DNA from 3 places in the Shewanella sp. BF02_Schw genome. Region 3 is predicted to be linked to each of the others. Evidence: predicted binding sites of a transcription regulator. Region 3 holds the regulator's gene; each other region holds the start of a gene.
What was found. Region 3 encodes LexA, which represses DNA repair genes until DNA is damaged. Its sites were predicted from a motif close to TACTGTATNNNNATACAGTA; they were not measured.
Positions count from the first base shown of each region.

Region 1: umuD (translesion error-prone DNA polymerase V autoproteolytic subunit) is a predicted target of LexA. The motif match lies at 3,190-3,209, and genes of this name have one in related genera.
Region 2: HNW13_RS04145 (DNA topoisomerase III) is a predicted target of LexA. The motif match lies at 2,099-2,118, and genes of this name have one in related genera.

Region 1 covers NZ_JABKAW020000001.1:1,661,727-1,669,941, forward strand. The annotation lists gene HNW13_RS07335 (CopL family metal-binding regulatory protein) at 1-163, opposite strand, end outside; gene HNW13_RS07340 (DUF2057 family protein) at 374-808, opposite strand; gene HNW13_RS07345 (hypothetical protein) at 913-1,179, opposite strand; gene HNW13_RS07350 (Y-family DNA polymerase) at 1,430-2,686, opposite strand; gene umuD (translesion error-prone DNA polymerase V autoproteolytic subunit) at 2,693-3,106, opposite strand; gene HNW13_RS07360 (ABC transporter permease) at 3,519-4,631, shown strand; gene HNW13_RS07365 (ATP-binding cassette domain-containing protein) at 4,634-5,398, shown strand; gene HNW13_RS07370 (MlaD family protein) at 5,395-6,378, shown strand; gene HNW13_RS07375 (PqiC family protein) at 6,383-6,982, shown strand; gene HNW13_RS07380 (M13 family metallopeptidase) at 7,530-8,215, shown strand, end outside.
Region 2 covers NZ_JABKAW020000001.1:908,481-916,695, reverse strand. The annotation lists gene HNW13_RS04145 (DNA topoisomerase III) at 89-2,050, opposite strand; gene HNW13_RS04140 (tRNA (adenine(22)-N(1))-methyltransferase TrmK) at 2,222-2,929, shown strand; gene HNW13_RS04135 (hypothetical protein) at 3,080-3,499, opposite strand; gene HNW13_RS04130 (DUF3240 family protein) at 3,597-3,902, opposite strand; gene HNW13_RS04125 (CusA/CzcA family heavy metal efflux RND transporter) at 3,899-6,952, opposite strand; gene HNW13_RS04120 (membrane fusion-like protein) at 6,954-7,985, opposite strand; gene HNW13_RS04115 (metal transporter) at 7,982-8,215, opposite strand, start outside.
Region 3 covers NZ_JABKAW020000004.1:94,606-102,820, forward strand. The annotation lists gene ctaD (cytochrome c oxidase subunit I) at 1-403, opposite strand, end outside; gene coxB (cytochrome c oxidase subunit II) at 413-1,999, opposite strand; gene HNW13_RS15680 (SulA-like leucine-rich domain-containing protein) at 2,395-2,901, opposite strand; gene lexA (transcriptional repressor LexA) at 2,898-3,512, opposite strand; gene plsB (glycerol-3-phosphate 1-O-acyltransferase PlsB) at 3,777-6,200, shown strand; gene mtr (tryptophan permease) at 6,200-7,456, shown strand; gene HNW13_RS15700 (VOC family protein) at 7,601-8,215, shown strand, end outside.

The DNA.
Region 1 (8,215 bases), on a different contig from region 3:
TCTTTTGCATATTCATGTCATGACAAGCATTGTTATTATCTGTCGATAATGTTGACTTTGTCATTGAGCTCATTGGCATATTAGCTGACATAATCACAGACGCAAAAGCCTGACCGACAAACGTCAGTAAGACAAACATCATGATTAAGTGGGCTTTACGCAAAATATACTCTCCAAAAACAACAGCAAACAGCAAACAGCAAACAGCAAACAGCAAACAGCAAACAGCAAACAGAATAGTGAAATGTATTATCTTAAACAAGGGTTATTTTAACTTGTTTTACTTAGTATTGACTATAAACCCACGTGCAGCACATAGGTCAAGCAGGTTTTTATAACGATAGAGCGCTATGTAAGCGCCCTATCAATTTTACTATTGTTGCATCATTTGACTGTGTTGTTTCATGATAATAGCCATTAACTCTTCGTGATTAACTAATTTGACGTTTTCACCTTTTACGCTGGCGCGGTCTAAGGTTATCACCGGTGATGCAATAAATTTCTTTGCATTGGTTGAAGAGAAAATCTCTTTGCTACGCACTTGAATATCTTCATCTTTGGTTAGATGTAGACTCCAATATAACGCATCGGACTTAATAAAATTCGTATCATCTGCTCCTGATGAAAACACATCATAAAACTGTAATTCTATTAAATGTTGACCAGGAGACACCTCCATTTCACTTTTATTTGATGCCGATTTGCCATCGACCGCAGTAAAGATTAAATAGTCAGGTAATGAGATAGTGGCAGCCATTGCTGCTGAGCTGGCTAAAGATAATAGTGTGATCGCAATGAATTTTTTCATAATAAACTCCGTTAACTTTTTGATGCTTATAGTTTTTTGATGCTTATAGTTGAAGCAACAAAAATCTTTATAAATTAATGTGGGTAACTAATAAACATAAAGAATTAAGCTATCGGAGGCGGATTTTGGCTTACTAGAATGGTGGGGGTTGATGTCCATAAAGGCGAACTCACTTTGGCACTCGTTAGTAGAGCACCGGTGAGGTTTGTTGCTGATAACAAAAATGCATTCGCGACCGCATGACAATGGCTAATGCATTGACTCATATCGTTTAAGCAACAGTCATCGTTAGTATCACAGTCACTTTGCATCATCGTTGATTGATGCATACTACTCGACTGCATGTCCGACATGGCCATTTCATTAGACATAGCAAAACTTGGAACAAGTAATTGTCCAAGTAGTGAAATTATCATTGCTATGTTTAACAGCGTATTTCGCATTATGTCGGCCATATGATGAGTACGATTCAACATTAACAATTTAATTAGAGTGATAATCAGAGCTGAATCACATTTTAAGGTTTAGCCATAGTTGAATGCCCCAACCTTGCATGTGTTATGGCAGAGCAATACCACTGTTATAATAAACCTTAGTAATAAACCTTAGTAATATAAAACCTTAGCATTTAATGCTGGGTAAGCATTTCCATTGGGTTGAATATTGAGGTGTGAGTAAATCACGGCGCATGGCCCATTTTTGTTCTATTCCTTGTGCTGCCAGAAACACTGTATCGCGGCCATATCGTTGGTTGATGCCGTCAAGCGTATCCATCAAGGCATAATTGACCTTCGCGGTATTAAATAAATCAAATTGAAAATGTTTCTCGCTGGCTAAATCAACCAGGCCCACACCAATTTTGTAATAACGAACACCATTGCTAAATAATCTCGGGGCGGCGTCTGTCATGGCTTTAGTGAGTTCAATGGTGCAATTGGTTGGACACGGAAAATGGACAATAACTTTATAACTCACAGGCCGCTCGTCGTGGGGCGAATTACTGGCAAATAACAACATGGTTTTGCAATGTGAGCCTTGCTGACGCGCTTTACTTGCTGCGATACCAACATGTTTACTCAATGCCTGTAATAGCGATTCAAAATCGCAAATACGTTCGCCCACACTGCGGGTGGAGAAAATTTGCTTTTTATCTGCCCTAGCCTCATCCCATTGTTTACACACTTCGCCGTTAAGTTCGCGTACGGTGCGTTCAATTTCAATACTAAATTGTTTTCTGGCTAGACTGGGTGGCATAGAGGCGAGATCGTATGCGCTGCGAATATTCATCAATTCAAGCTTTTTACTGATGCGCCTGCCAATCCCCCACACCTCTTTAACGGCAAGCTGGCGTAAAATGTCATTACGTTGCTGCGCAGTGTCGATAACGCACACACCTTGGTATCCCGGTATTTTTTTAGCGGCGTGATTGGCTATTTTAGCTAAGGTTAACGTTTGGCCCATGCCCACACAAACAGCCAAGCGGGCTTCTTTCCAAACGGCACGGCGAATTAACTGACCTTGGCTATGCAGGCATTTGATTGCGGGATAACAATGTTTAAAAGACAGGAAGCTTTCATCGATGGAGTACACATGTTGCTCTGGTGCAAAACGACCGATTATTGCCATCATCTTTGCCGATAAATCGGCATACAATTCATAATTAGATGAACACACAATGACATTGCGCTGGGCACATAATGCTTTCGCTTGAAAGTAAGGCAAAAACTTCTCAATACCCGCCTCTTTTGCTTGCCGATTAGCCGCGACAATACAGCCATCGTTATTGCTCAGTACAATAATCGGTCTGCCGCGCCAGTCAGGACGAAAAACCTGTTCTGCACTGCAATAAAAAGCATTGGCATCGACTAAGGCAAACATTGTTACCTAACCTTTTTTACTGATAAGCAGTGGGCTTTGACGATGACAACGAATTGAGCGAATAACCACACCTTCAATACTAAAGTCATCATAGTCGCAGATGGTCACAGGTAAATGTTGCTCATTAGACGACATCAGCATTCGCCGATGCATGTCGAGAATTTTACACACAAACTCACCATTAAAATTAGCCACTATCACGTCGCCATTTCTAGCCGTTTCATGACGATCGACAATCAATAAGTCACCATCATATATTCCCACACCTTGCATCGACTCACCTTGGGCTAAGCCGATAAAAGTAGAACTTGGATGCTGGATTAATATCTCATCAAGGCTGAGGCCTAACTGAAGATACTCAGCTGCAGGAGATTCAAAACCGGTAATGCCGGCACTGGCTGCAATGGGAATAACGCGCATATGACAACCTCTAATATGATATGTACTGTATAAATACAAACCGTATAAATAAACAGCACACAAATAAGCACTGTATAAATATATACTGTATAAATAAACAGTATATATTAGCGTTAAATTTTGTCAGTGCAAGTTTATTTGCTTTAAACCGCGACAAGCGGCGGTTATGTTCAATCGTTAACGCCGTTTTTATTGCCTCTGCACAACAACATCGGTCCATAACTAATGCTTCTTCAATGTAGCAAAGCGTCAATACATCAAAGTGATAGCTTCATTATTGATGAAATAATATGTCCAAGGTCAAAATATAATCAATGAGCTTGGTCTACACTGATAACAGGATCAAAAATCAAGCTAACCTATTTATTAAACAAACAAATAGACTTATTTCATATTGACTCGGGGGTCTAGCATGACACTCGCAACATTCCATATCGACATGCACGATGATAACTGCTTACTGAACCTTGCTGGTGATTGGCAATTAGGCCAAGCACCGCTAGGCGCAGATATTTGTGCTGAGCTGCCATCTAATTGCCAATCTGTCACTTTAATCACCACAGAGTTGTCTCATTGGGATTCAAGCCTCGCCATTGCCTTATTACAATTATCTCGCTGGTGTGAGCAACATAAACTATCACTAGACACTCAACAAACACCTCAAGGGCTGCAGCAACTACTGCTGCTCGCTACCGATGTTGCGGTTTATCAACCCACTAATGAGGGTGCCCTAGGCGGGCTATGGCCGACCTTACGTCGAGGATTGATTAATCAAGGCTTACAAGTACACGATGGATTAGTATTTGTCGGTAACTGCACTTTGGCACTCGGGCGTTGGTTGGTTGGCAGAGCGAGAACTCGCCGAAGTGATATCGTTTTTTTTATCGAACAAGCTGGGCCTAAAGGGCTTGCTATTGTGACCTTAATTAGTCTGCTCGTGGGAATGATTTTGGCTTATTTAGGCTCGGTACAGCTGCGCCAATTAGGCGCCCAGGTATATGTGGCTAATTTAGTGGCTATCGGAATGGTGCGTGAAATGGGTGCTCTAATGACAGGCGTTATTATGGCCGGCCGAACGGGAGCCGCTTATGCGGCGCAGTTAGGCACCATGCAAGTTAATGAAGAAATTGATGCGCTGCGAGTAATGGGTATTCCTACCATGGAGTTTCTGGTTTTACCGCGGTTATTAGCATTAATTTTTATTATGCCGCTAATGTGTATTTATTCGGATGTAATAGGCATGATTGGTGGTGCGTTAGTTGCTAACGGTATGGGCGTGAGTTATACCCAATATATTTTGCAAACCCAGGTTGCGATTGATTGGGTCGATATTTCCACTGGTTTAATAAAGAGTTTAATTTTTGGATTTTTAATTGCGATTGCGGGTTGTCAGGCAGGACTGCTTTGCGGACGTGACTCGAATGCCGTTGGTTTAGCGACGACCCACGCTGTGGTTAAGGCCATTGTTTTTTTGGTTGTCTCCGATGCGGCGCTTAATATCTTATACGATAAATTAGGGATCTAACCATGGTTGATGATGCCTTTATCAGTGTACGTAATCTATCAGTCGGCTACGGCAGTACCGAGGTGCAAAAAAAACTCAACTTCGACATTAACAAGAATGATATCTTTTTTGTCATTGGCGGCAGTGGTTGTGGCAAAACAACCTTGCTCAAATCGATGGTGGGATTACTCACGCCACTACAAGGCGAAGTACTCTATCAAGGCAAAAACTTTTATGAAGCAGATGAACCCGAGCAGGTAGCAATGCTCAAAAATTGGGGGATTACCTTCCAAACAGGCGCATTGTTTTCGAGCATGTCGCTTGGCGAAAATGTGGCTTTACCCCTGCAGCTCTATACCGACCTTTCGGAGCGACAAATTGCAGAAGCCGTTGCCTATAAGCTAGCATTAGTTGGCTTAGCGGGCTTCGAGAAGTTTTACCCTGCCGAGTTAAGTGGCGGTATGCACAAACGCGCAGGATTAGCGCGGGCGCTGGCATTAGACCCTCAATTGCTATTTTTTGATGAACCCTCTGCGGGTTTAGACCCTATTAGCTCGATGCGTTTAGATCAATTGATCGTGCAAATATGCCAGGCGCTAGACTCTACCGTGATCATTGTGTCCCACGAGCTGCCCAGCATATTGTCAATCGGCACTCGCTGTGTGTTTTTGGATAATGAAACCAATACTATGCTCGATTGTGGTGACCCACGAGAATTAAAAATACACAGTAGCCAGCCTAGGGTTCGTCAATTTCTCAATCGTACCGAAAAATCGGAGATATCATGAGTAAAAGCCAACGACTTCCGCTCGCGATTGGTGCCTTTATTTTTGGCGCTATTATCTTAGTGTTTATTGCATTACTGTTCTTTTCTGGAGGGCGTATATTTGCAGAGAAAGCCCCGGTAGTGATGTTTTTCAACAGTTCAGTGCAAGGGTTACAGGTAGGCGCACCGGTAAAATTAAAAGGGGTCATAATAGGTGAAATAAGCGATATCAGTATCGATTTCCCTAACGACAGTAGCCAGGGTGTCACGGCTGCAGTTCATGCCGACTTATTGTTGAAACGTATCAATATTAAGGGGATCCAAGTAGGTGAAGAGTTTTTTTCACACGCCATCGATAACGGCTTACGCGCCCAGCTGAATTATCTGAGTTTACTCACCGGACTGCTATATGTTGAACTGGATTTCTTTCCCAACACCTCGCCGTTATTCCATGGCGAAAAAGACCAATTATTAGAATTGCCGACCATCGCGACTGATTTCGAATCGTTGTCGAAAGACCTGCAATCGTTAAACTTAAAAAGTTTAGTCAACAATGTCGACAATTTAGCCCAGCAGCTCAGTGACATTGCCGCCAGCGGAAAAATACAGCAAGCATTGGATAATTTTGATAATGCAGCCAAAGCCGTTAACAACACCGCGATTAACTTGGACAACACTCAAGCAGCGTTAGGTAAAAATGGGCTTGAAGTACTGTTAAAACTCGATAATTTACTGGTGCAATTAAATAATGATGAACCCAAGCTCGTTGAGTCGCTGAACCATAGTTTAACTGAATTACGCAATACACTATTAAGCATGAATCAGCTTGCAAACCAAGCAGGTAACACACTCGACCAAAACTCGCCCTTGTTGATAGAACTCACCAATACCTTGGAAGAAATCCGCCGCACAGCTCGATCATTACGTAGCTTGAGTGAAACCTTAGATGAACAACCTGAGGCCATCATACGCGGTAAAAAAGCCCTACCTTTAGGAGAATAATGTCATGGGGAAATATGGAGTTTGGACCATTAACTGGGGGATCGGTTTACTGCTATTGAGTTTAGTGAGTGGCTGCCAAAGCTCTCCCGAAAAACAGTACTTTGTGTTAACTGCAATACCCAACCAAATAGTGTCGGGCAGTACTGCGTTAGAGTATGACATTGGTATAGGGCCAATTGACGTCGCCGAATACTTACATTTTACACAGCTGATGTATCAACTTGACGATGGTAACCTGCAACGATTTGCCAATAGTTATTGGGCTGAACCGCTTGAACAAGGAATCAGCCGGGTCATGAGTATCAATCTCAGCCAAAGCGATAACCGTCGTAACCTAGTGTTATTTCCTTGGCAAGCAGACAACAGCCCCCTGTACAGCATTAAAATCAAGGTTATTTCCCTCAACCGAGATGGCAATAATGCCAGACTCAATGCCAACTGGGAGCTAACAAACAATCCATTAAACCAAACATTGGCAAAACAAAATTTTATCGCGGTCACTAATGCAGGTTCGACTGCAGCGGAGTTTGTCAGCGCGTACAGCAACTTATTGGCTCAGTTGGCAAAGGAAATTGATAAATCATTACCACAACATTCAGATTAAACACTCCAGCCTACTGTCAGCATTCTCGCGTCAGAGTTGTCGCGTCAGAGTTGTCGCGTCAGCGATGTTGTGTAAACGATGTTGTGTAAACTTTGTTGTATGAGCGGTGGTGTGAGCGGTGGAGTAAATCATAAACCTAACTATTAAGCTGTTTTACAGCGTATTGAGTAAACAAACTCAAACAATAACGCTATCTATAGCACTACTTATAGCGCTATCAATACTGATGCCAATCCCAAGAAAAATAGCAACCCAACATAGTTAGGTGGCTTAAGCACTGGCAGCGTTCATATTACAAAACCTAACTCACCTTTATCCCAAGTTTAGGTTAATTATGCTGATGATAATCAACTGCACTTATCTCTGCCTCTCAAATAAACAATACAGCCAATAAACATCAAACCAGCACATATTCAGCCACGCATTTCATTGCTTAACTCAGCGTTAGTTAAATTTGCTAACAATTCGAACATTGACATTTTTTGTCAGTCTTTCAATATGGCTAGGCAAATAATTCTGTAAAAATAGACCAAGGAACACGATAACAATGAATAAATCCTTAATTGCGATTGGATTAACCACAGCACTATTAAGTGGTTGCGGCGTATCTGATACAAATAACACTAAGCTTGCAGCCGTGACCTCACCGGCCCCCGCTAAAGCAGAGTTAGGTACTTTTGGTGTGGATTTAGCTGCACGAAATGAAGCCGTTAAACCTGGCGATGACTTTTTTATGTATTCAAGTGGCACTTGGTACGACAACTTTGTCATGCCTGCCGACAAAACTCGTTATGGCGCATTTAATGCCTTAGCTGAGCGCAGTGAAAATCAAGTGAAAGCAATTATCGACGATATTGCCAGCCGCAGCGACTTAACTGCCGAAGAACAATTAATTGCTGATTTTTATCATGCCTATATGGATACCGACACCATTAATAAACTAGGTATCACACCAATTAAAGCCACCTTAGATCAAATTACTGCGATTAGCTCAACTCAAGATTTAACCAAAGTATTCGGTGAAGCATGGCTTACTGGTGCATCGTCCCCTATTTGGGGTGGAATGTGGTTTAACCGTATAGATCCCAATCAATATGAAATGACCATCGGTGCTGGTGGTTTAGGCCTGCCCGATCGCTCGTATTACCTCGAAGACAGTGAGCGTTTCGTTAAAATTCGTAAAGCTTATGTTGAGCATATCGCTGCAATGCTGGCTTTTGCTGGTATAAACGA
Region 2 (8,215 bases), on a different contig from region 3:
CAATGACATTTACAAAGTTCCTAATGGTGAGTTAACACAGTTATATTTCCGAAATACCTAGACTGTAATGCAAGTAACTCTTGCCAATTTAGCTTTTCGCTTTAGCCTTCTTTTTATACGATTTCTTAAAACTGCGTTTCGGTGCAGTACTGGCAACACCTTGTAATGCTGAGGGTAATTGACTCGATGCTTGAGTGATAAGACCATCTAATTGGCTCAACAATGGCTGCATAAAGGCATCGTACTTTAAGCGTTTTTGGCTTATGGCATCGAGACTGTTTTCCCATAAAGCAGTCATGTCGGGTGTGGTTGCTGATTCGGGTAAACTGCGGATTAAGCCAGTACCCACAGGGGTGGCCAATATCGATTTACCCTGGCGAATTAAATAACCGCGTTTAAACAGCAATTCAATAATGCCGGCACGTGTGGCCTCTGTACCTAAACCATCGGTTTCTTTAAGGATTTTTTTAATCTCGCTGTTTGTCACATAACGGCTAATGCCGGTCATTGCACCTAATAAAGTGGCATCGGTAAAATGCTTCGGCGCTTGGGTCATTTTCTGTAGTAATTCACCACGCTGACAATGCAAAATTTGACCTTTAACCAGTGGCGGCAAAGACTGTACCGCGTCTTCATTGTCGTCGTCGCTGCTAGTTGAATTAGAACTAGATTGATTTGCAGTGGCAGAACGCTTAAACAGTTGTTTCCAACCTAAGGTTTTATCTTGACGTGCTTTAGTGGTAAATAAGCCACCGGCAATGGTCACTTCAACGGCGGTTTCTGCATAAATATAGGCGGGATAAAACTGGGCTAAATATTGCCTTGCCACATGTTGATATAACTTAGCTTCGTTGCTTGATAATGTCGATAAATTAGCCACCTTTTCAGTTGGCACTATCGCATGGTGAGCATCTACTTTAGTGTCATCCCACGCTTTAGATTTAAGTTTACTATTAGGAGACTCACAACCCTCAATTAAGCCTGAAGCGCCTTTGAGCACGGCGTCCAATACTTTTGGCGCCAAAGCATGCTGATCTTTAGGTAAATAGCGACTGTCTGAGCGCGGATAAGTAATCAATTTGTGGCGCTCATACAAACTTTGGCAAGTATCCAGTACCTCTTTCGCTGACAGGCCAAAACGTTTAGCTGCATCTATTTGCAGTGCCGATAAGCTGTAAGGTAATGGTGGGTTTTGGCGCTTATCTTTAGCTTCAATTTTAGTGACTTCCGCTGGTTTCCCATTGATACGGGCAACGACATTTTCGGCTAAACCTTTAGCTAATACTCGTCCGTCTTCATCCATATATGGCTGACATGCTTCGCTAGGTTGCCATTTGGCAGTAAATGCTTGTTGTTGGTCGGTGAGTAAATGCGCTAAGACTTCATAAAAAGCTTTAGGTTTGAAATCGGCAATCTCATCATCGCGACGAACGACGAGCCCCAGCAAAGGTGTTTGTACTCTGCCAACCGACAACACACCTTGGTAACCCACTTTACGACCTTGAATCGTGTAGGCTCGGGTCATGTTCATGCCATATAGCCAATCAGCACGGCTGCGGGCCAATGCAGAGGTCGATAATGGAATAAACTCTCGGTTACTGCGTAATTGCCCTAAAGCACGTTTTACCGCTTGTGGGTTTAAGTCACTGATTAACAAACGTTGAACTTGACTCAGCTTGTCTCCTTTCACACCCAAATAAGAAATCACTTCATCGACCAGCAACTGCCCTTCACGGTCTGGATCACCAGCATTAATGATCGATGATGCTTGCTTGACCAATTTTCGTAACACCGTAAGTTGGCTGCGCGTTTTAGGTTTTGGCTGTAGTTTCCACGTTTGTGGCACGATGGGAAGGTGTTCGAGTTTCCACGACTTAAATGCATCGTCATAGGCATCGGGTTCGGCTTGCTCTAATAAATGGCCAATACACCATGAGACGCAATCACCATTAGCGGCTGTGATAAAGCCATCACCTTTTTTGTGTGGCTTTGGCAGAACATCGGCAATAGCACGACCTAGACTGGGTTTTTCAGCAATATATAAAATCATAATCCACTGTTGGGTCGCTAATGTTCAATGAAATGAACCGCGCCACTTAACTGTATAAATTTACAGTATAGATTAGCGTTAAATACGCCAAGCTGCAAATATGAAATAATTAACCACTTAGTCACTTAAATCATTACAATGCGCAGGTTCACTTCCAAACACGACAAACAGATGAAACTCGGCCACCGCTTAGCACATATCAACATGATGATCCCCAATGGTTACACTCATATTTGGGATTGCTGTTGCGACCATGGATTACTCGGCGCCGCGTTGCTAGACAGACATGCTGCTATAATCCATTTTGTCGACATTGTGCCAGCATTGATGCAGCAGTTAACCGCCAAGCTCGAACGTTTTTACCCACAGCAAAACCCACCAAAATGGCAAGTACATTGTGTTGATGTGTCAGCGATCCCTTTGGATCAAGATGAGCATACACCCTTAGTGATTATTGCCGGAGTGGGTGGAGATTTGATGATCGAGTTTGTTAGGTCACTTTGCCAGCAATATTCGAACCGAAAAATCGATTTTATCTTGTGTCCAGTTCATTATCAATATGAGTTACGCCAACAACTTATCAAGCTTGATTGTGAATTAATTGACGAAAAACTGATTGAAGAAAACCGTCGTTTCTACGAAATCCTTTATATCAGACGTGATCCCAAACTCCCCGCGAATGTTGCTAATGATTCGCTTACAGACATTGACCCTATAGGCAGTGTAATTTGGCAAGCGAGTGATGCTGTACAGCAAGACATTGCTATGCGTTATTTAGCTAAAACGATTGCGCACTACAGTCGCATCAATCAATCTCGTTCAGGAAACACCTCTCAAGCACTAAAAGAGTATCAACAGGTAAACATCGCTTTAAAATAATGCCTAAAACGCTTCAATTGGCAGTCCATTTTTTGGTATATAAAGTATCAAGGACGCTATGCCGCAAATGACAAGGACGGACTTCGTCCTGCAATAAAGAGCTGGATTCCCGATCAGCTGCATCTCAGGAATGACGTAATTGCAGTATGACTACCCATGTAGTTTTCTATGTAAAATATCGTACTTTGGTTTTTTAGTAGAAGGCCGTGGATAGGTGTCATCATTTAAGGTTAACGTTGCTTCACCAAGGCTTATTGGGCCACCATTAAGCTGACTTTTCCATCTAACAAGATACTTAGCTGGAGGTAACTTAGGAAGATTAAAATAAAAAATAGTCCCAGGATCTTTTGGCACTTGAACATCTAAGTTAAGTAAATAACCATCATTATTTCTAATGACTATTGAATGCAAAGTCACACTACTTTCAAACGTTACCTTCAAAGATCGCGTAGGCTCGATAATAAACTCAATCGTCACATCGCTATTCTTCGCAGAAAGCTCACTAGCATATATATTATTTGATACCAGCAAAGCGAAAAAGATCATGGTTAGGTAGCGATAAACTCTCATTTCAATATCCTTTCTTATAACTAAATTTAATGAGCTGACCGCATGGTCCAAACACAGCAACGATTTCCTTTATCGACTTAGTACTTTTCTTTTGCGGCTAGCACAAAGTGCCTGTATGAATGATGGGTGTAATCCAATATCGACACGGATTATGTTTACAAACCGCAGACAAGGCACCTAATAACGCATCTTGATGATCCACAGGATGCATAATTTCAAACTTACAAAACTCCCTGTAGCCTTCAACTTGCTCTTTGATATTAAAATGGCTGTGTTCGCGGCTAAAACCGCAAATATTACCTAGGCTAAAACCAGATAAAAACTCAAGCTCAATCAAGGTATCAACGATGTCGTCCTTAATATCATTTTGGGCGATCAGCACTAACAATTGCTCCGTGATCATTGACGTTTCTCCAGCCAGTAATAAAGGATTGGTAACAAATAAAGGGTTGTAATGGTTGATGTCAGCAAACCGCCAATAACAACAATGGCCAATGGCTTTTGGATTTCAGCACCAGGGCCCGATGCAAACACCAATGGCATTAAGCCAAACATGGCTGTCGTGGCGGTCATCAAAATAGGCCGTAAACGTCTTGCTGCACCTTGCTCGACTCGCGCCAATAAACTGCTAAAGACATGTTTGGTCTGCTCGTAATAACTCACCATCACCACACCGTTAAGTACCGCGACGCCGAGTAATGCAATAAAACCAACCGAAGCAGGCACAGATAAATACTCGCCCGAAACATACAAGCTCACGATCCCGCCCATCATAGCAAAGGGGACGTTAGCCAAAATCAAGCCCGCTTTAGCAAGCGAACCAAAAGTGGTAAACAAAATGAGAGTAATAAGCGCAATGGCGACGGGAATAACCAGTAATAAGTTATTAGTGGCACGTTGTTGATTTTCAAACTCGCCACCAAAACTGACACTGTAACCGCTAGGTAACTTAACCTCAGCGTCAATTTTCGCGTTGAGTTCTTCAACAAAACTGACTATGTCTCGACCTTGCACGTTAGTCGTAATCACCGAGAAACGATCACCTTGTTCGCGTTCAATTAAAATAGGGCCTTCTTTGTAGGTTAATTTAGCGATATCGGTAAGGCGTTTTAATGAATGATCAGGCATCACCAACAACTGATTCTGCAGCTCATTAATACTACTCAACCCGCCTTGATTATTGGCGATCAATACTGGGGTACGCTTTTTACCTTGCAGCACTTCGGTCACAACAACACCTTCAAGTTGGCTTTTTAAATACCGCGAAAACTCCATGGTGCTTATGCCAAAGCCACGTGCCAGCTCATTATCTAGGGTTAAGTTAATAAATGGACTGCCCTCAATCATGGCCATTTTTACATCGATACTGCCACTGGTGTCACTGACAAGCTGCTCAATTTGGGCCGTTAATTGCCCAAGTGTATCAATATCGGTGCCAAAGACTTTGATGGCCACATCACCAATACTGCCAGTAAGCATTTCAGAGACGCGCATCTGAATAGGTTGAGTAAAATTAAAATTTACTCCAGGAAAATTAAGCAGTTCAGTGCGAATAGCATCAATCAGTTGCGTCTTGTCAGCAAAGCGCCACTCGTCTCGCGGTGCGAGTTCCAAAAATACATCGGTTTCATTTAGCCCCATAGGATCTAAACCAATTTCATCAGAACCGGTCCGCGCAACCATTTGTTTAATTTCTGGCACCTTATCAAGCAAGGTAATTTGAATTTGCTTGTCGATAGCAATCGACGCTTCAAGCGAAATAGAAGGTGATTTTTCTAGCTGTAAAATAATATCGCCTTCATCCAATGTCGGCATAAAGGTTTTACCGACAAGACTAAATAGCCCTAAACTCACCACTAACAGCGTAAACGACACGATGATAAACGGCTTTTTATAGGTAAACGTCTTTTTTAAACTGCTCAAATAAGCCGCTTTTAGTTTCTCTATCGCTTTAGGCTCTTGTGCAGACTTTTCGTTAACCAGATAAGATGCAATGACCGGAATAACCGTAAGCGACAACACCAATGCCGATAACATGGCAAAGACAATCGTGACAGCCACGGGCGTAAATAATTTGCCCTCTAAGCCGGTTAATGTCAGTAAGGGAGAAAATACAATCATCACAATGACAGTGCCAGATACAACTGGAATAGCCACATCTTTAGTCGCACGATAAATAAGGTGTAAACGCGGCAAACGTTGCTTAGTCGCAATAAGATTGACCATGTTCTCAACCACTACCACAGATGAATCAACCAACATACCAATCGCGATGACTAAGCCACCTAGACTCATTAGATTTGCTGACAGATTAAATAAATCCATCATCAAAAACGTCATTAATGCCGCAAGAGGCAAAGACAATGACACAACTAAAGCGGCCCTGACATTACCTAAAAACAGCGCTAGTAATACAATCACTAACAACACGGCTTCAAATAACGCACTTGAAATGGTATCAATCGCGGTATTAATTAAATTAGCACGATCATAAAAAACGTTAAGCTCGCTGCCTTCAGGCAACGAAGTATTAATTTGCGCTAACTTTGCTTTAATATTGGTGACTACTTGGGCAGTATTGGCATCTTTAAGTGCAATAATTAAGGCTTCAGTCGCCTCTTCACCGTCTTTTGATACCGCGCCATAGCGGGCTAAATGGCCAATCTGTACGTCAGCTAAATCTATCAAGCGATAAACTTGCGCATCATCCGCCTTAATCACTAACTGTTTTAGTTCATCAATATCATCAACTCGCCCTTCTGAACGCACAATAATGGTATCAGTACCAATGGTTAATTTACCGGCACCTTCATTATGATTATTGTCCGTAATCGCCTGTTGCAAATCTGCAAAACTGACGCCAGCGGCAGCCATGGCAGAAGGATTAGGGCTAACACTAAAACTTTTGGCATAGCCGCCTAAAATATTCACATCAGCCACACCAGCAACGGTACGCAGCAAGGGTCTGACTTCCCATTCCAGCAACTGCCGACGTTCCATTAACGATAAGTTAGGGTTTTCAAGTGTAAACATAAAGATTTCACTTAACGGCGTACTCATCGGTGCCACACCACCAGAGACACCTTCAGGAAAACTGTCCCATACCGCCGCTAGTCGCTCGCTGACCTGCTGCCTAGCCCAATAGATATCAGTTCCTTCAGTAAAATCTAAGGTAATATCACTAATGGCATACTTAGTAGTGGAGCGTAAAATGGCTTGATTTGGGATCCCTAAAAGCTCTGTTTCAACCGGTACAGTAATTTGCGCTTCAATTTCTTCAGGCGTCATGCCCGGCGCTTTTAAAATAATCTTCACTTGCGTAGGCGAAATATCAGGAAAGGCATCAAGAGGAATATTAAACCAGGCACGAGTACCCGCTAACATTAAAATCAACGCTACGATCAGCACAAACAAGCGCTGAGTTAGCGAAAAACGAATCACAGAAGCGAGCATATTATTCGCCTCCTAAACCAAGCAGTATACCTTTCACTGCCGCGACAGATTGAGACAATACTTTAATTTGACTCAAATCTTGATCACTCGCGACAATATAATCATCTACAGTAGAGCCTAATACATCGATACTCAATGAAGACAATGTTTGGTCTTTTTGGGTAAAAATCTGGCTATCTTGTTGCCAAGTGAACACACTAATTTTAGGCACCAAATACACGGCTTTTTGATATTCAGGTATCACAGTAATTTGTTGCCCTAAGAGTAAATTGCACGTTTGTGGTACAGGGGTAGACCAAGCTGTTAAAAATACCCCATCAGCAATTGCAGACACTTCATCAATGGCAATATGACATTGATTAATGTTCACCGCAGATAACGAGGTTGACTGACTCATAGGCACACTGACTTTCACCCGAATACTCTCGGTAGGAATAAGCGAGAATAATTGCACCCCAGCACTGTAGGGGCTATTGAGATAATTAAGATTAACAATGCCCGCCACAGGAGCCATGACCACCAGCGATTCAGTATCTGCATCAATGCTTTGCACCATCTCCATGAAGTGCTGCATGTGTTCGTACTCAAGGTGAGCACTAAAGTAATCTTGGCTGATCTCGCGCCACTTATCAGAGCCAATGCTGCCATTTTTTAATAAAGGCAAATTACGGTCATAACGCTGTTTAGCTAGATCATATAGGCTTTTGGCCGCCTCTATTTGAGCTAAAAAATGAAACACTTCCGGTCCAGTTAATCTGACAATGGCTTGGTCTTTGGTGACAACTTGCCCCTGTCCCACTAAAAACGTGACTTGCTGAATATTTTCAGGCGTCATAACCCAATAATCGTTACCGGGTAAACGGGCTATTTGTGCAGGAAGAGGACTACCTTCATAACTGGCCACTTTTTTAGGCGACATATAACTCACGTCTAAGTGACCTAACTCGCTAAGAGATATGGTTTCAGCACGAACAAACGCCGATGATAAACCGATTGTGATACATAAAAGGCTGGTGCCAAATTTGGCCATCATAATGAAATCCCTAAAGCTTGCAGTTGCTGAGAATGAAGTTGTTGCTGGGCCACTTGGTTAAGTGCTAAACGCGATTCGGTATCCAATGCATCCATGTAGCGGCGTAACCAAATTTCATAACCCATTTGGTTTTGGTCTTTTACCTTAGCCAAATCTTCAGTGATGGTGCGACTCAGTGATACCCCTCGTTGTAACAAGGCCTGCTGTTTTCTGAGATTATGCTGCTGTAA
Region 3 (8,215 bases):
AACCTAATAAAATGGTAAAGGCGAAGGGTAAAATCCAAAAACTCCAGTTGTTCATTCGCGGTAGTGCCATATCTGGGGCACCAATCATCATTGGAATTAACCAGTTTGCTAACCCGGTAAAAGCGGGCATCACCGCCCCAAACACCATGATGAGGCCATGAACTGTGGTCATCTGATTAAAAAAGTTAGGTTCTACTAGCTGTAATCCAGGCTGAAATAATTCAGCTCGAATCACCATTGCCATCGCACCGCCAGTAAGAAACATAATGAAACTAAACCATAAATACAGCGAGCCGATATCTTTATGGTTAGTGGTGAGTAGCCAGCGCATTAGCCCCTTCGGAGCGCCGTGATGATGATCATCATGAGCGGTAGCCAGTGTATCGTGCGTTGTTGTGCTCATTGTTTTCCCCTACTGTCCATGGCTAGCGACATCGGCAGGTTGCACCGCTTCGCCAGAATTATTGCCCCACGCATTGCGCTCATAAGTAATCACAGCCGCCATCTTTTGCGGGCTAAGTTGACTACTAAATGCCTGCATTGCGGTACCTGGTTTTCCGTGCATAACGATATCGATATGTCCGCTAACCGGTCCAGTAACAACAGGGCTGCCAATAAGTGAAGGGAAAGCGCCTGGTAAACCAGCGCCAGTGGCTTGGTGACATGCAGCACATGTCGTAGCATAAACCTGCTCACCTTCAGCAATTAATTGCTCCAAGGTTAACGTGGGCAGATCCTCTGGTACAACAGCTTCTGCTTCTGCTTCGACAGCTTGATTGGCTTTGTCGGTAACCGCATCGGTAATGTCAGTTGTCGTGGCTGCAATAGTACTTGCTGCATCGGTTACTGCTTTACTTGGTTCGGTGCTTGCCTCGTTACTGCCTAAAAAGTTGCCTATATCAGCAGCTTGAACTACGTCACCGCTATTATTGCCCCACGCATTACGCTCAAAGGTAATTACTGCGGCAATTTCTTGGGCGCTAAGTTGCTTTGCAAAGGCTTGCATTGCAGTACCTGGTTTACCGTTTAAGACGATATTCAGGTGATCTTTAACAGGGCCTTTTATGATAGGGCTGCCAATTAATGATGGGAATACACCAGGAAGACCCGCACCATTGGGTTGGTGACAAGCGGCGCACCTAGCAATATAGATTTGTTCACCTTGTGAGGTTAGCTCCTCAAGAGACAAGGTTTTAGACATTGATGCCGCAGCGGCTGCAGCTGCATTGCTTGCTAGTTTTTTTTGCTCCACTAACCAATTATCAAAATCGGCCTCCGATAATGCTTGCACCACAATCGGCATGAAACCATGGTCTTTACCGCATAACTCGGCACATTGGCCGCGATACGTTCCAGGCTTATCAATACGAGTCCAGGCTTCGTTGATAAAGCCTGGATTGGCATCTTTTTTAACGGCAAACGCGGGCACCCACCATGAATGGATAACATCATCTGATGTCATCAAGAAGCGCACTTTTTGGTTAATAGGCAGTACTAATGGCTTATCGACTTCAAGGAGGTAATGTTCGCCTTTGGCCTCACTGCCATCAATTTGTGCTCTGGGAGTGGATAATGTGCTGTAAAATTCGATGTCTTTATCAAAATAGCTGTAATGCCACTTCCACTGCGACCCGGTAATTTTTATGGTGAGATCAGCATCACTGGGATCTTCCATAGCAATCAAGGTTTTGGTGGCTGGAATAGCCATGCCGATTAAGATGATGAAAGGGATGACGGTCCAAGCAATTTCCACTTTGGTACTTTCGTGAAAATTGGCCGCGACAGCGCCTTTTGATTTGCGGTGATAAATCATTGAGTAAATCATGATCCCAAACACCACTAACCCAATTGCACAACAGATGTAAAGAATCGTCATGTGGAGGTCATAAACCTTGCCACTGATATCTGTCACGCCTTGAGTCATGTTGAGGGGCATTTCTGATGCCCCAAGCGGAAGTGCTACAAACACCACCAGTAAACAATACAACCATTGCTTCACAAGACTACTCCTCTGCTAATTGCAAATAGCAACTACAAAGAAGAGTCACACAGTAATTCTCTGCTCTATGCAAACTCTTCGGTTCCCGAAAAAAGTTTGATGACCTCAAAGTACTTTGGTGGCTGTAAACATACGGTTTACGGTTTTATTGTTAGCTGTGCACCACGCTTGTACCTACTACTGAACTTATCAATTTTGATTTGGCTCATTTGTCTGAAAGTAATCTTGATTACTGCCATTCACGTCCAATTAAAGATAAAAAATGTTTCATCCTTGTTAACCACATTACTTGTAGATTAAACATTGATCAAGATCACTTTGTTGGCTAATAGGCTGAAAAAAGATGAAAAAAAACCCTGAATTCAATACAGGGCTTGGTAATGAAGGGTTCGTGCTTAGTGAAATGAGCAAAAATTACTTGTTCCATTTGTTAAAGTAGGGCTAACAAGTTGATGTTTGTGAGGTAAGTGAGCATTCACATCTTCAATTACCACCCCTAATGCACGTGCACTTTTGGCGACAATTTCTAAACGGCGACTATCGCGAGCATCAAGTGAGCTTGTCCAAGTTACTACTGCGCTCGATGTACCGCTAGTGAGCGCTTTCTCCATGGCCCATAATGTTTCGACTTCATCTTTGGTGTGCACCAGTAAAATGCGATCCATTCTTACACCAGCACTTGCCAGCATATGTTTATAGCCAATATGGGGCGGGCTAATTAATACAATCCATCTGCCTTGCTGGCTCAATATTGCTAACTGGCTGCACAATTGGCTCAGTTCAGCTTCACCTTGGGTGACAGTTTGTAATGTTTGAATGGTTTGGGTGCCATGCAGTTCTGTTTCAGTTAAATCTACCCATAAGCCCGGGTGGCGTGGCGCGATGCCCATTAGTTTGTTCATAACCAATCTCCATTACGGATAACGCCAACGGCAAGCCCTTCGATGGTTAGGCTTTGGCAACTTAAATCTACTTTTATCGGATTGTAATCTTCATTTTCGGCATGCAGATAAATCACATTACCTTTTTGTTCAAATCGTTTTACGGTGACGTCATCATCAACACGTGCCACAACAACCTGGCCATTACGTGCTTGCTGCATTTTATGTACAGCGAGTAAGTCACCTTCTAAAATGCCAATGTTTTTCATGCTGTCACCACGCACTCGCAATAAAAAATCTGCGGCGGGCTTAAACATGTTTGGATCGACTTGATAGTATTGCTCTACATGCTCTTGGGCCAAAATTGGTTCACCAGCAGCAACCTGTCCAATGAGTGGCAGACCGGTTTCAACCTGTTCTTCATGAGGTAAACGAATGCCTCTTGAGGTACCAGGCATGATCTCGATAAAGCCTTTTTTGGCTAATGCTTTTAAATGCTCTTCGGCGGCATTAGCACTTTTAAAGCCAAGACGATTCGCAATTTCAGCACGAGTGGGTGGCATACCTGTTTCGGCGATATTGTTTTTAATTAAGTCTAAAATTTCTGCTTGGCGCGGCGTTAACGGTCTCATGATGATTCCTGTCTTTTTATACAGTGACTGTCATTATATACAGTGTTTGTGTTCGCGCAAGTATTAACCAACTATTTTTTGTATTTTGTTGATTAAGTATCACTCAACAATATGTTTTAATTAACTATTACTAATGTTCTGTCTTATGTTATTTCTGATAGTGAGAGCTTAAACGTAAAGATAGATCGGTCTGATAGTGTAAGCAGGGTGGTTTCTGGTATCCTATACGACAATATTACAGTGGCTTATGTTGCGAAAATAACCATGTCAAAACCAGATTCAATATTTTTACGAGCATTAAGATGGATTCAAAAGTGGATGGTACAGACCATTGTGGTCCCTCACGATCCTTTTGATGACCTCAATATAGATCCAACTAAACCTTTGGTTTATTTAATGAAAACGGAATCTATTAGCGATATTGCCGCGTTGAGCGAAATCACCGAGGGCTTTGGTCTGCCCAGTCCTTATGAGCCATTACAGCTTGATGGCTTAACCGTGCCTCGTGTGGTCTGTTTAGAGGGCCGCAAGCCACTATTTGGTAAACGTGAAAGTGGTGACAAATTCCTTAATTATTTTACCAGTTTATTGTCACTTCATAGTGAGAGCCCTGAATTAGATATACAGTTGGTTCCTGTTTGCCTTTATTGGGGACGTACCCCAGGTAAAGAAGAAGACAGCATGAAAGCTGCTGTATTTGAACGTGAAAACCCTACGTGGTTACGTAAATGGTTAATGATTTTATTTTTAGGACGCCATAATTTCGTCCAGTTTTCTAATGCATTATCGCTTCGTCATATGGCCGATGAACATGGTACTGATAAAAGAATTGCTCACAAATTAACCCGAGTCGCCCGTGTGCATTTCCGCCGTCAACGCAAAGTGATGACGGGGCCACAATTACCGAATCGACAAGCGTTGTTTGCCTCTTTATTAAAATCAGAATCTATCAAAAAAGCCATTGAAGAAGAGTCTGCAAATAAGAAAGTAACAGTCGAGAAAGCACGTGAAACCGCCATTGAATACCTTGATGAAATTGCCGCAGACTATTCTGATAGTTTGGTGCGTATTGCCGAACGTTTCCTGACTTGGTTATGGAACAAATTATACAGTGGCATCAATATCAAAGGTGCCGAGCAAGTAAGACAGTTACATCATGATGGCCATGAAATTGTTTACGTTCCTTGCCATCGTAGCCATATGGATTACTTGCTACTGTCGTATATTTTGTATTATCAGGGCATGGTTCCGCCGCACATTGCTGCCGGTATTAACCTTAATTTTTGGCCAGCAGGGCCGATGTTCCGCCGTGGTGGGGCATTCTTTATCCGTCGTAGTTTTAATGGTAATAAACTTTATACCGCAGTATTTCGTGAATATTTAGATCAGTTATTTGCTAAGGGTTATGCGGTCGAGTATTTCACTGAAGGAGGTCGTTCGCGTACAGGACGTTTGCTAGCGCCTAAAACCGGTATGTTGGCTATGACAATTAACAGTGTGCTACGTGGGATAGAGCGCCCAGTAACCTTAGTACCCGTGTATTTAGGTTATGACCATGTGATGGAAGTGGCGACGTACCACAAAGAATTAAGCGGTAAGAAAAAGAAAAAAGAATCTGTATGGCAGGTATTTGGTGCTATTCGTAAGTTAGGCAATTTTGGCCAAGGTTATGTGAATTTTGGTGAGCCGATTAATTTACAACAGTTCTTAAATCAGCAGGCGCCAGAGTGGCGTGATGAGCTAGCTAAAGATCCTGACCAAAAACCATCTTGGTTTACGCCCTCAGTTAATTTGTTAGCTAACCGCGTAATGACTAATATTAATGGAGCGGCCGCAGCCAGTTCAGTAACATTGACTAGTTTAGTGTTATTAGCGTCAGAGCAAAATGCGTTAGAAAGAAGCCAGTTAGAACGTCAGCTTGATTTGTATTTAGCCTTACTTAAAACAGTGCCTTATACCGATTATACCTCTGTGGCCGAAGGTAATGGCAAGTCAATTATTGATCACTGTCTGTCGTTAAATAAGTTTGTGAGTACCAAAGACCTTATTGGTGAAATTATTTCAGTTGATGAAAAAATTGCCATCACCATGAGTTATTACCGTAATAATATTATTCATTTGATGGCGTTGCCGTCATTAATTGCCAGTTGTTTAGTGCATTATGACGTGTGCGATCGCCAGCGAATTCATGGCATTGTAATGGACTTTTATCCATTACTTAAAGCTGAGCTATTTATGAGCATTGATGATGTGCCTCAACATGTGGATAGCATTTTAGATTTCATGGTTGAACAAGGTTTACTGACCGGTAGCGATCAGTTTGAGATAACGCCTCGTCATATTACCCAAGTGTTACTGCTTGCTGAAACTATCAGTGAAACGTTGCAACGTTATGCGATTATCTTCAATTTACTGGCAATAAAACCTGATCTTGAGCGCTCAGAACTGGAACGCGATAGTCATTTGTTAGCCCAACGATTAGGCGCGCTGCATGGCATTACCGCACCAGAATTTTATGACAAAAAATTATATAATACCCTGAGTGTGAAACTGAAAGAATTGGGTTATTTATGCAGCGACGAACATCGTGCTGAAGTGATCAGAATTCGTGATAACGCTAATAAATTACTCAGCTCTTTAGTAAGACAAACCATTGTTGATAGTGTGGAAGCGGAGCACGGACAATAATGGCTAATCATATGAATGCTGCCAAGCATCGTACCAGCGGTAAATCTGTATTGGGTGGGGCGATGATTATTGCCGGAACCACTGTGGGTGCGGGCATGTTTTCGTTACCCGTTGTTGGTGCTGGAATGTGGTTTGGCTATTCTATCGCGATGTTGCTCGGCGTTTGGTTTTGCATGCTAATGTCGGGTTTATTGTTATTAGAAGCCAATTTGCATTTTGAACCAGGTGACAGTTTTGACACCTTAACTCGGGTGACTCTGGGGCAGTTCTGGCGGGTGATTAACGGCGTTTCGATTGCGTTTGTGTTATATATTTTAACCTATGCTTACATCAGCGGTGGTGGTTCGATTGTGAATCACAGTCTGTCTGCATTGGGCGTAAGCCTACCGCAGAGCGTAGCCGGATTAGTGTTTGCGGTAGTTTTGGCTCTGGTGGTATTTATTAGTACTAAAGCGGTCGACCGTATCACCACAATCATGCTTGGCGGTATGGTGATTACTTTCTTTTTGGCTATTGGTAACTTATTAATCGATATCGATACCATAAAGCTAGTGTCGCCTGATGGTGAATCGCGTTACCTGCCTTATTTACTTGCCGCGATTCCATTTGGCTTAGCCAGTTTTGGTTATCACGGCAATGTGCCAAGTTTAGTCAAATATTACGGTAAAGATGCCAAAACCATCGTTAAAGCCATTATTACTGGAACCACTATCGCATTGGTAATTTATATATGTTGGTTAGTGGCAACGATGGGTAATATTCAACGAAGCCAGTTTGCCGATATTATTGCTCAAGGTGGCAATATAGGTGTGTTAGTGGGTGCGTTGTCTGGGGTTATTGCCAGCCAATGGCTTGATAACATGCTAACTCTATTTGCTAACCTTGCCGTAGCCTCATCATTTTTAGGTGTGACACTAGGCTTGTTCGATTACCTTGCTGATTTATTTGGGTTTGACGACTCGCGATCAGGACGAATTAAAACGGCAGCGGTCACGTTTGTGCCACCAACAATCCTTGGTTTGTTATTTCCGAATGGATTTATTTTAGCGATTGGTTTTGCTGCGCTAGCTGCCACTATTTGGGCTGTTATTGTACCAGCGTTATTAGCCTATAAAGTAAGACAACAATATCCTGACTCAAAGGGATTTAAAGTCCCTGGTGGAACCCCGTTAATTGCTATTGTGGTGTTGTTTGGAGTTATCACTGCCACATGTCATTTGCTGGCCATGGCCGATATATTGCCGGTGTTTAAATAGACGCAAAAATTCCGGTGAAACAACTTTTAGCCTAAAAGCCTTCGTTTGAAGGCTTTTTGCTTTTCTGCTGATATCGACTTAACTTATGAGACAAGTTTCATGTTGGCTATATCAAGGCAACTATTTTTATAAAGGATTAGGGTAATGAAGGTACAACAGTATCAACAAGGACAGCCTTGCTGGATTGAATTAGCAACTCATGATTGGGCGGCAGGTAAAGCATTTTATCAGGCGCTATTTGGCTGGGGAGCCGATGATATGCCTATGCCAGAAGGGCATTATACTATGCTGCAAATCGACGGTGATGACATTGCGGCAATGTACCCAATGCCAGCAGAAATGGAAGCCTTACCGACTCATTGGACAATTTATTTTGCGGTCGATGATGTTGATGCTACCTCTAAGGTTGTGACTCAAGCTGGAGGTGAGATTATTGCTGGGCCACATTCTGTTGGAGATGCTGGCCGTATGGCGCTATGCACAGATCCAGAAGGCTGTCGATTTGCATTATGGCAAGGCCAAGACCATATTGGCATTAAGCGATCGCAAGAATCAAATACCCTATGTTGGGTTGAGCTTGCTTGTCGTGATACCGCTGCGGCGAAACAGTTTTATAGCCAAGTATTAGGTTACCAAACTCAGCTTAATGATGTGGCTGATTTTGAATACACCGAATGGTATGCGGATGAACAAGCCATTGGCGGAATGATGGAAATGACTGCAGAATGGGGTGATACTCTTGCCCACTGGATGAGTTAC